DNA from 2 places in the Dactylosporangium sp. CS-033363 genome. Region 2 is predicted to be linked to the other one. Evidence: riboswitches for the same ligand, from Rfam matches in the RefSeq annotation. Region 2 holds a riboswitch; the other holds the start of a gene.
What was found. A riboswitch is a leader RNA that binds a small molecule or an ion and turns the genes downstream of it on or off. The one in region 2 is predicted to bind ZMP and ZTP.

Region 1: linked by a shared signal. The riboswitch ahead of ACQPZ4_RS51110 (bifunctional 5,10-methylenetetrahydrofolate dehydrogenase/5,10-methenyltetrahydrofolate cyclohydrolase) and the one ahead of glyA (serine hydroxymethyltransferase) in region 2 are both predicted to bind ZMP and ZTP.

The regions. Positions count from the first base shown of each region.
Region 1 is NZ_CP192032.1:11,062,143-11,065,535, forward strand. Features, by position in the region: gene rsmG (16S rRNA (guanine(527)-N(7))-methyltransferase RsmG) at 178-861, opposite strand; gene ACQPZ4_RS51110 (bifunctional 5,10-methylenetetrahydrofolate dehydrogenase/5,10-methenyltetrahydrofolate cyclohydrolase) at 1,204-2,082, opposite strand; ZMP/ZTP riboswitch at 2,099-2,180, opposite strand; gene ACQPZ4_RS51115 (protein jag) at 2,304-2,954, opposite strand; gene yidC (membrane protein insertase YidC) at 3,077-3,393, opposite strand, start outside.
Region 2 is NZ_CP192032.1:1,556,253-1,559,645, reverse strand. Features, by position in the region: gene ilvD (dihydroxy-acid dehydratase) at 1-1,265, shown strand, start outside; ZMP/ZTP riboswitch at 1,284-1,370, shown strand; gene glyA (serine hydroxymethyltransferase) at 1,389-2,639, shown strand; gene ACQPZ4_RS07110 (hypothetical protein) at 2,723-3,393, opposite strand, start outside.

The sequences.
Region 1 (3,393 bases), 1.6 Mb from region 2:
GTCGTTGGTCTTCTCACCCCAACTCGGCCGCCAATACACCAGAAATCCGTCAACTCGCCGGAGCAGCCCGCCCAGGCGCTGTATCGGCGACATCGGCCATCCGATGCCGACCGCTCTGCCGTCCCCCATGAGTCCTCCGCGTTCCCCTCGCCCAGGGGTCGCGGTACCGCCCCCGGGTCACCGGCCGCGGCGCCCCCCGGCCTTGCGTGGGCGCGCGACTTCCCGCTCGCGCACGACGTCGACCACAGTGGTGGGCTCGGCGAGAACGGCGTCCCCGCACGTGCGCACCGACGCGGTGCCCGCACCCAGCCGCGTGAGTACCTCCGCGTGCTCGGCGACCTCGGCCGCCGCGGAGGCGCCCTTCATCGCGAGCAGATGGCCGCCGACGGCGGTGAGGGGGAGACACCAGCCGGCGAGCTTGTCGAGCGGAGCAACGGCCCGGGCGGTGACGACATCGGCGAGCGGGAGCTTCCCGACGCACTCCTCGGCCCGCGCGCGAACCACGGTGGTCCGCTCGAGGCCGAGCGCCGTCACCGCCTCGGAGAGGAAAGCGGTACGTCGTGCGAGCGGCTCGACCAGGGTGACGGCAAGGTCGGGACGAGCCACTGCCAGCACCATACCGGGCAGACCGGCCCCAGACCCGACGTCGACCACCGAGGCACCCGACGGAATGAGGTCCGCGACCACGGCGCAGTTCAGCAGGTGCCGTTCCCAGATCCGCGGCGCCTCCCGCGGGCCGATGAGCCCCCGCACGACCCCGTCGGTGACGAGCAACTCGGCGAACCGGATCGCCGTGGGGAGCCGATCGCCGAAGACCTTCTCGGCGGCGGGGAGAATCTCGCTGGGCACTGCACCGTCCATGCCCTCAAGCAAACCATGCGCGTTTCACGTGAAACGCAGGGAGGGACCGCCGCCGCGCGATGGCGCCGGACGTGGCACCCGACGCCGCCGTGCGACGGCGCCCCGGAGGTGGCACCGGTCGGGGGACCGCCGCCGTGCGATGGCGCCGGCTTGGCACCCGACGCCGCCCGTGCGACAGCGCCCGGAGGTGGCACCGGTCGGGGGACCGCCGCTGTGCGTTGGCGCCCGGAGGGTGGCACCCGTCGGTGGACCGCCGCCGCGCGACGATCCCCCAGACGTGGAATCCGCCGGCGGGACCGCGGCGCAACGACCACGCGACCCCGGCCCGCCAACGAACGAGTTTCACGTGAAACGGCGCTCCGCCGCGGAGATCGCGTTGCGGAAGAGCATGGCCACGGTCGTCGGCCCCACGCCACCCACGCGCGGGGTGATCGCGCCCGCCACCGACTCGCACGACTCGTCCACGTCGGGGAGGAGCCGGCGGCCCTCGTAGCGGACGCCCCCACCGACCACGACCGCACCAGGCTTCACATGCTCCGGCTGAATGATCCCCGGTACCCCGGCGGCGGCGATGAGGATGTCGGCCCGCTGGGTGTACCGCGGCCAATCCTCGACCCCCGTGTGCACCACGGTCACCGCCGCATTCGCCGTCGGCCGCTTCTGGGCCAGCAGCATCGCCAGCGGCCGGCCGAGCGTCGCCCCGCGGCCCAGGATGACGACCTCGCGCCCGCTGACCGGAATCTCGTAGTGGGCCAGCAGTGCCTCGATCCCCGCCGGCGTGCACGGCAGCGGCCCCGGAATCCCGGCGGCCAGGCGGCCCAGGTTCAGCGGGTGCATGCCGTCGACGTCCTTGTCCGGGTCGACCCGCATAAGGGCGGCGTCGTAGTCGAGGTGCTTCGGCGTGGGGTACTGGATCAGCAGCGCGTGCACGTCCGGGTCGGCGTTGAAGCCGTCGATCGCCGCGTGCAGATCGTCCTGGGTCGCGTCGGCCGGGAGGTGCCGGTGGGGCGAGGCGAACCCGAGCTCGGCGGCCTGGCGCTGCTTGATACGGATGTAGCCGGCGCTGGCGTCGTCGTCGCCTACGAGGATCGTCGCCAGCGACGGCGTGATGCCCCGGGCGGTGAGGGCGGCGGCCCGCTGCGCCACGTCCGCGAGGATCGACTCGGCCACCGGAGCGCCGGGCAGGAGACGGGCCTTGGCAACCAGGGGAGTGTTGGACATACGGCTCCTCGTCGCGCGTGGAAGCCCAGGCGGTCGACTCCCACGACGAGGCTTCCCGATGGTTGCCCATCCTCCATGCCGCCAGTCGCTCGCCAACAAGTATGCCCGAGCCGAGACGCCGCCCCAGGCCGAGGGCCGATCCGCCAAAGTGCGCGAACCAGCGGTACACAAAAAGGAACCGCCTCGACCGAGAGGCCGAGGCGGTTCCAGAAACCAAAGCGTCAGGCAGTAGGCCGAACCACGATCCGGCGCGAGGGCTCCACACCCTCCGACTCGCTCTCCACGCCCGGCAGCGCGTTGATCACGTCGTGCACGCACTTGCGCTCGAACGCGCTCATCGGCTCCAGGCGCACAGCCTCGCCGTACTCCTTCACCTTCTCCGCCGCGTTCTTGGCGATCGCGCCGAGCTCCTTGCGCCGCAGCGCCCGGTAGCCGCCCACGTCGAGCAGCAGCCGGCTCGGCGACCCCGTCTGCCGGAACACGGCCAGCCGGCTGAGCTCCTGCAGCGCCTCGAGCGTCGCACCGCGCTGGCCCACGAGCGCCTGCAGCCGCTTGCCCGAGCCGTCCCCGCCCTCGACGACCTCCACGACCGGGCGGCCGCTCACGACCAGCTCGTCGATGTCGCCGTCGTAGTCGAGGATGTCGAGCAGGCCCTCCATGTAGTCGGCCGCGATCTCACTCTCGCGGAACAGGTCGGCGCTCGATCGGCTCGAGCCGCCGCCGGCCGCGGCGGTCTCCGAGTCCGAGTCCGAGGACTCCTCGTCGGAGTCGGACTCGGCGTCGAACTCGGCATCGGTGTCAGCGTCTTCCTGCACAGCAGCAGGCTGCTTCTCCAGATCCTCGGCGCCGAGATCACTGGTGGTGTCGGTCACGAAACTCATCTCCGCTTGTTTGGGGCGCCGAGGCGCCGTCACAGGTCGTCGGTGAGGGGTGGGTTCGGTTCAGGGAGCGCCACGCGCCGGGCCGCTGGAGGGGTGGGCCCGGCGGGGTCGCATCAACCCGACTGCCGCTTCGCGGCGCCACCCTTCTTCGGGTTGATCGGCTTGGCGCCGGGCTTCGGGGCGCGGGACGGGCCGGCCGCCGCCTGGGGAGCCGTGCCGTTGGCCTTGGCGCCGGTCGCCTTCGCGGGCGCGCCCTTGCCGTTGGCCCGCTGGGCCGCGGCCTCGTCGCGCGCCTTGCTGAACAGCGCGGCGAACCCGCTGGGCTGCTTGGCCTCGGTGGCCTTGGCGGCGCCGCCCTTGAACGGCGTCGTGCTGGTCGACGCGCTCGCCGGCGGCGGGTACTTGTGCAGCACCCAGTACTGCTGGCCCA
Region 2 (3,393 bases):
GCGGCTCCTGCTCCGGCATGTTCACCGCCAACTCGATGAACTGCCTCACCGAGGCGATCGGCCTGGCGCTGCCCGGCAACGGCTCGACGCTGGCCACCCACGCCGCGCGCAAGGCCCTGTTCGAGAAGGCGGGCTCGCTGATCGTCGAGCTCTGCCGCCGGTACTACACGGATGACGACGCGTCCGTGCTCCCGCGCGCGATCGCGTCCCGCCCCGCGTTCGAGAACGCCGTCGCGCTGGACGTCGCGATGGGCGGCTCCACCAACACGGTGCTGCACCTGCTCGCGGCCGCGCGCGAGGCCGAGCTCGACTTCTCGGTGGCCGACATCGACGCGATCTCGCGCCGCGTGCCCTGCCTGGCCAAGGTCGCGCCGAACACGCAGAAGTACCACATGGAGGACGTCCACCGGGCCGGCGGCATCCCCGCCATCATGGGCGAGCTGTCGCGCGGCGGCCTGCTCGACGAGTCGGTGTCCTCCGTGCACTCCGCGTCGTTCCGCGAATGGCTGGACAATTGGGACATCCGCGGCGGCAAGGCCACGGACCAGGCGCTCGCGCTGTTCCACGCCGCGCCGGGCGGTGTCCGGACCACGGAGCCGTTCTCGACCGAGAACCGCTGGAACTCCCTCGACACGGACGGCGCGGACGGCTGCATCCGCAGCGTCGAGCACGCCTACACCAAGGACGGCGGCCTCGCGATCCTGTTCGGCAACCTCGCGCCCGAGGGCGCCGTGGTGAAGACGGCGGGCGTGCCCGAGGAGAACCTGACCTTCACCGGCACCGCGAAGGTCTTCGAGTCGCAGGAGGCCTCCGTCGACGCCATCCTCGCCAAGCAGATCGTCCCGGGCGACGTCGTGGTGATCCGCTACGAGGGTCCCAAGGGCGGTCCCGGGATGCAGGAGATGTTGTACCCCACGAGCTTCCTCAAGGGCCGCGGGCTCGGACGCGCGTGCGCGCTGATCACGGACGGCCGCTTCTCCGGCGGCACCTCCGGCCTCTCCATCGGCCACATCAGCCCGGAGGCGGCCGGCGGCGGGCTCATCGCGCTCGTCGAGGACGGCGACCGCATCGAGATCGACATCCCGAACCGCTCCATCCACCTCGCCGTGCCCGACGAGGAGCTGGCCGCGCGCCGCATCGCGCAGGAGAAGCGCGAGCGCCCGTTCACCCCGCTCGACCGCGAGCGCCCGGTGTCGGCGGCGCTGCGTGCGTACGCGTCGATGGCCACGTCGGCCAGCGACGGCGCGTACCGCCGCGTGCCGTAGGTTTCCGCTAGGATGTGCGCCAGTTACCGCGACTGGCGCACATCAAGGTGGAACCGACCACCGGGGAGCTTCCGATCGCGGGCACCGCGCGCCTGGGTGCCCCGGCGTATCAGGAGGCTGCGCATGCGCGTTGCTCTGGAACAAGCGGATCCCCAGGTCGCCGCCCTCATCCGGGCCGAGACCGAGCGCCAGCACGACACCCTGCGGATGATCGCCTCGGAGAACTACGTCTCCCAGGCCGTCCTCGAGGCGACCGGCTCCGTGCTGACCAACAAGTACTCCGAGGGCTACCCCGGCCGGCGCTACTACGAGGGCCAGCGCTTCGTCGACCCGCTCGAGGAGCTGGCGATCGCCCGGGCCAGGTCGCTGTTCGGCGTCGATCACGCCAACGTCCAGCCGTACTCCGGCTCGCCCGCGAACCTCGCCGTGTACCTGGCCCTCGCGCAGCCGGGCGACACCGTCATGGGCATGGCGCTGCCGATGGGCGGGCACCTCACGCACGGCTGGCCGGTCTCGGCGACGGGCGCGTGGTTCCGCGCCGTGCAGTACGGGGTCCGCCGCGACACGGGCCGCGTCGACTTCGACGAGGTGCGTGACCTGGCCCTGCGCGAGCGTCCGAAGATCATGTTCTGCGGGGGTACCGCGCTCCCGCGCACCATCGACTTCCCGCGCTTCGCCGAGATCGCCCGGGAGGTCGGCGCCGTGCTGGTGGCCGACATCGCGCACATCGCGGGCCTCATCGCCGGCGGCGCGCACCCGAGCCCCGTCGGCCACGCCGAGGTCATCTCCACCACCACGCACAAGACCCTCCGCGGCCCGCGCGGCGCGATGCTCATGTGCGACGAACGGCACGCGAAGGCCATCGACAAGGCGGTCTTCCCGGGCCTGCAGGGCGGCCCGCACAACCACACCACGGCGGGCATCGCGGTCGCGCTGGGCGAGGCGTCGCAGCCTTCCTTCCCGGTGTACGCCCAGCAGGTCGTCGCCAACGCCCGCGCCCTCGCGACGGCGCTGCTCGAGCACGGCTTCGATCTCGTCAGTGGCGGTACCGACAACCACCTGCTCCTGCTCGACCTCACCGGCAAGTCCATCGGCGGCAAGCCCGCCGCCAAGGCCCTGGACCGCGCCGGCATCGAGACGAACTACAACACGGTGCCGTACGACACGCGCAAGCCCTTCGACCCGTCCGGCCTGCGCATCGGCACCCCGGCCCTGACCACGCGCGGCCTCACGCCGGCCGAGATGCCCCAGGTCGCGACCTGGATCTCCCGCGCCGTGGACGCCGCCCTGAAGTCGGACGACGCGGCGCTGGACGCGATCGCCGCCGAGGTGCGGGAACTGCTGTCCGCCTACCCGATGCCGGGCCGGGACTGAGGTATTGCTTTTCGGGGCGCCTCTCTTGCTTGCTGAGGCTTTCTTGGAGGCGCCCCGATCGCTTTACTTCCGGCCCAGAAAACTCACTTCCGGCCCAGGAAACGGCGGGACTTCTTCTCCTTGGGCTCCTCGTCGAGATTGAGCTCCAGGGGCGCGAGGTCCTCGAACGCGGACAGTTCCCGCTTGCGCTGCTCGGGAATGCGCTCCGGCTGCGGCTTCGGGCCGCCCCAGTCGTCGTTCCGGGGCTCGTTCCGAGGTTCGTTCCGAGGTTCGTTGCGGGGCGCTTCGTTGTTGGCCGCCCCGCGGTCCCAGCGCGCGGTCGCCTCGCCGGCCCAGTCGTCGGCGGCCTCGGGCTCCTTCTTGGCGTCCTTGTCCTTGTTCCGGCCCCAGCGGGACTTCTTGCCCTTCTCCTCCGCGGGCGCGGGCGCCTGGGCGGCCGGCGCGGTGGCCGGGTCCCACCAGGCCTCCTCGCCCTGCGCGGGCTGAGCGGACCACGCCTGGGTGGCCGGCGGCGACTGCGGCTGCGGCTCGGGCGCGGGGGCGGCGGTCCAGGCCTGGTTGTTCGGACGCTGCTCCGCGGGGTTCCGCTCCCAGGCATCGGTGGGGCGGCGGTCCCGTACCGGGGGCTCGGGCTGATTCCCCCACGGCTCCGCCGGCGCCCGATGGCTCGCCCACGGCTCGTTGCCGGGCTGGTTCGGCTGCTGATTGGCCTGCTCGCTCACGGCATTGTCGGCGGCCCATGCCTGGGTGCGCT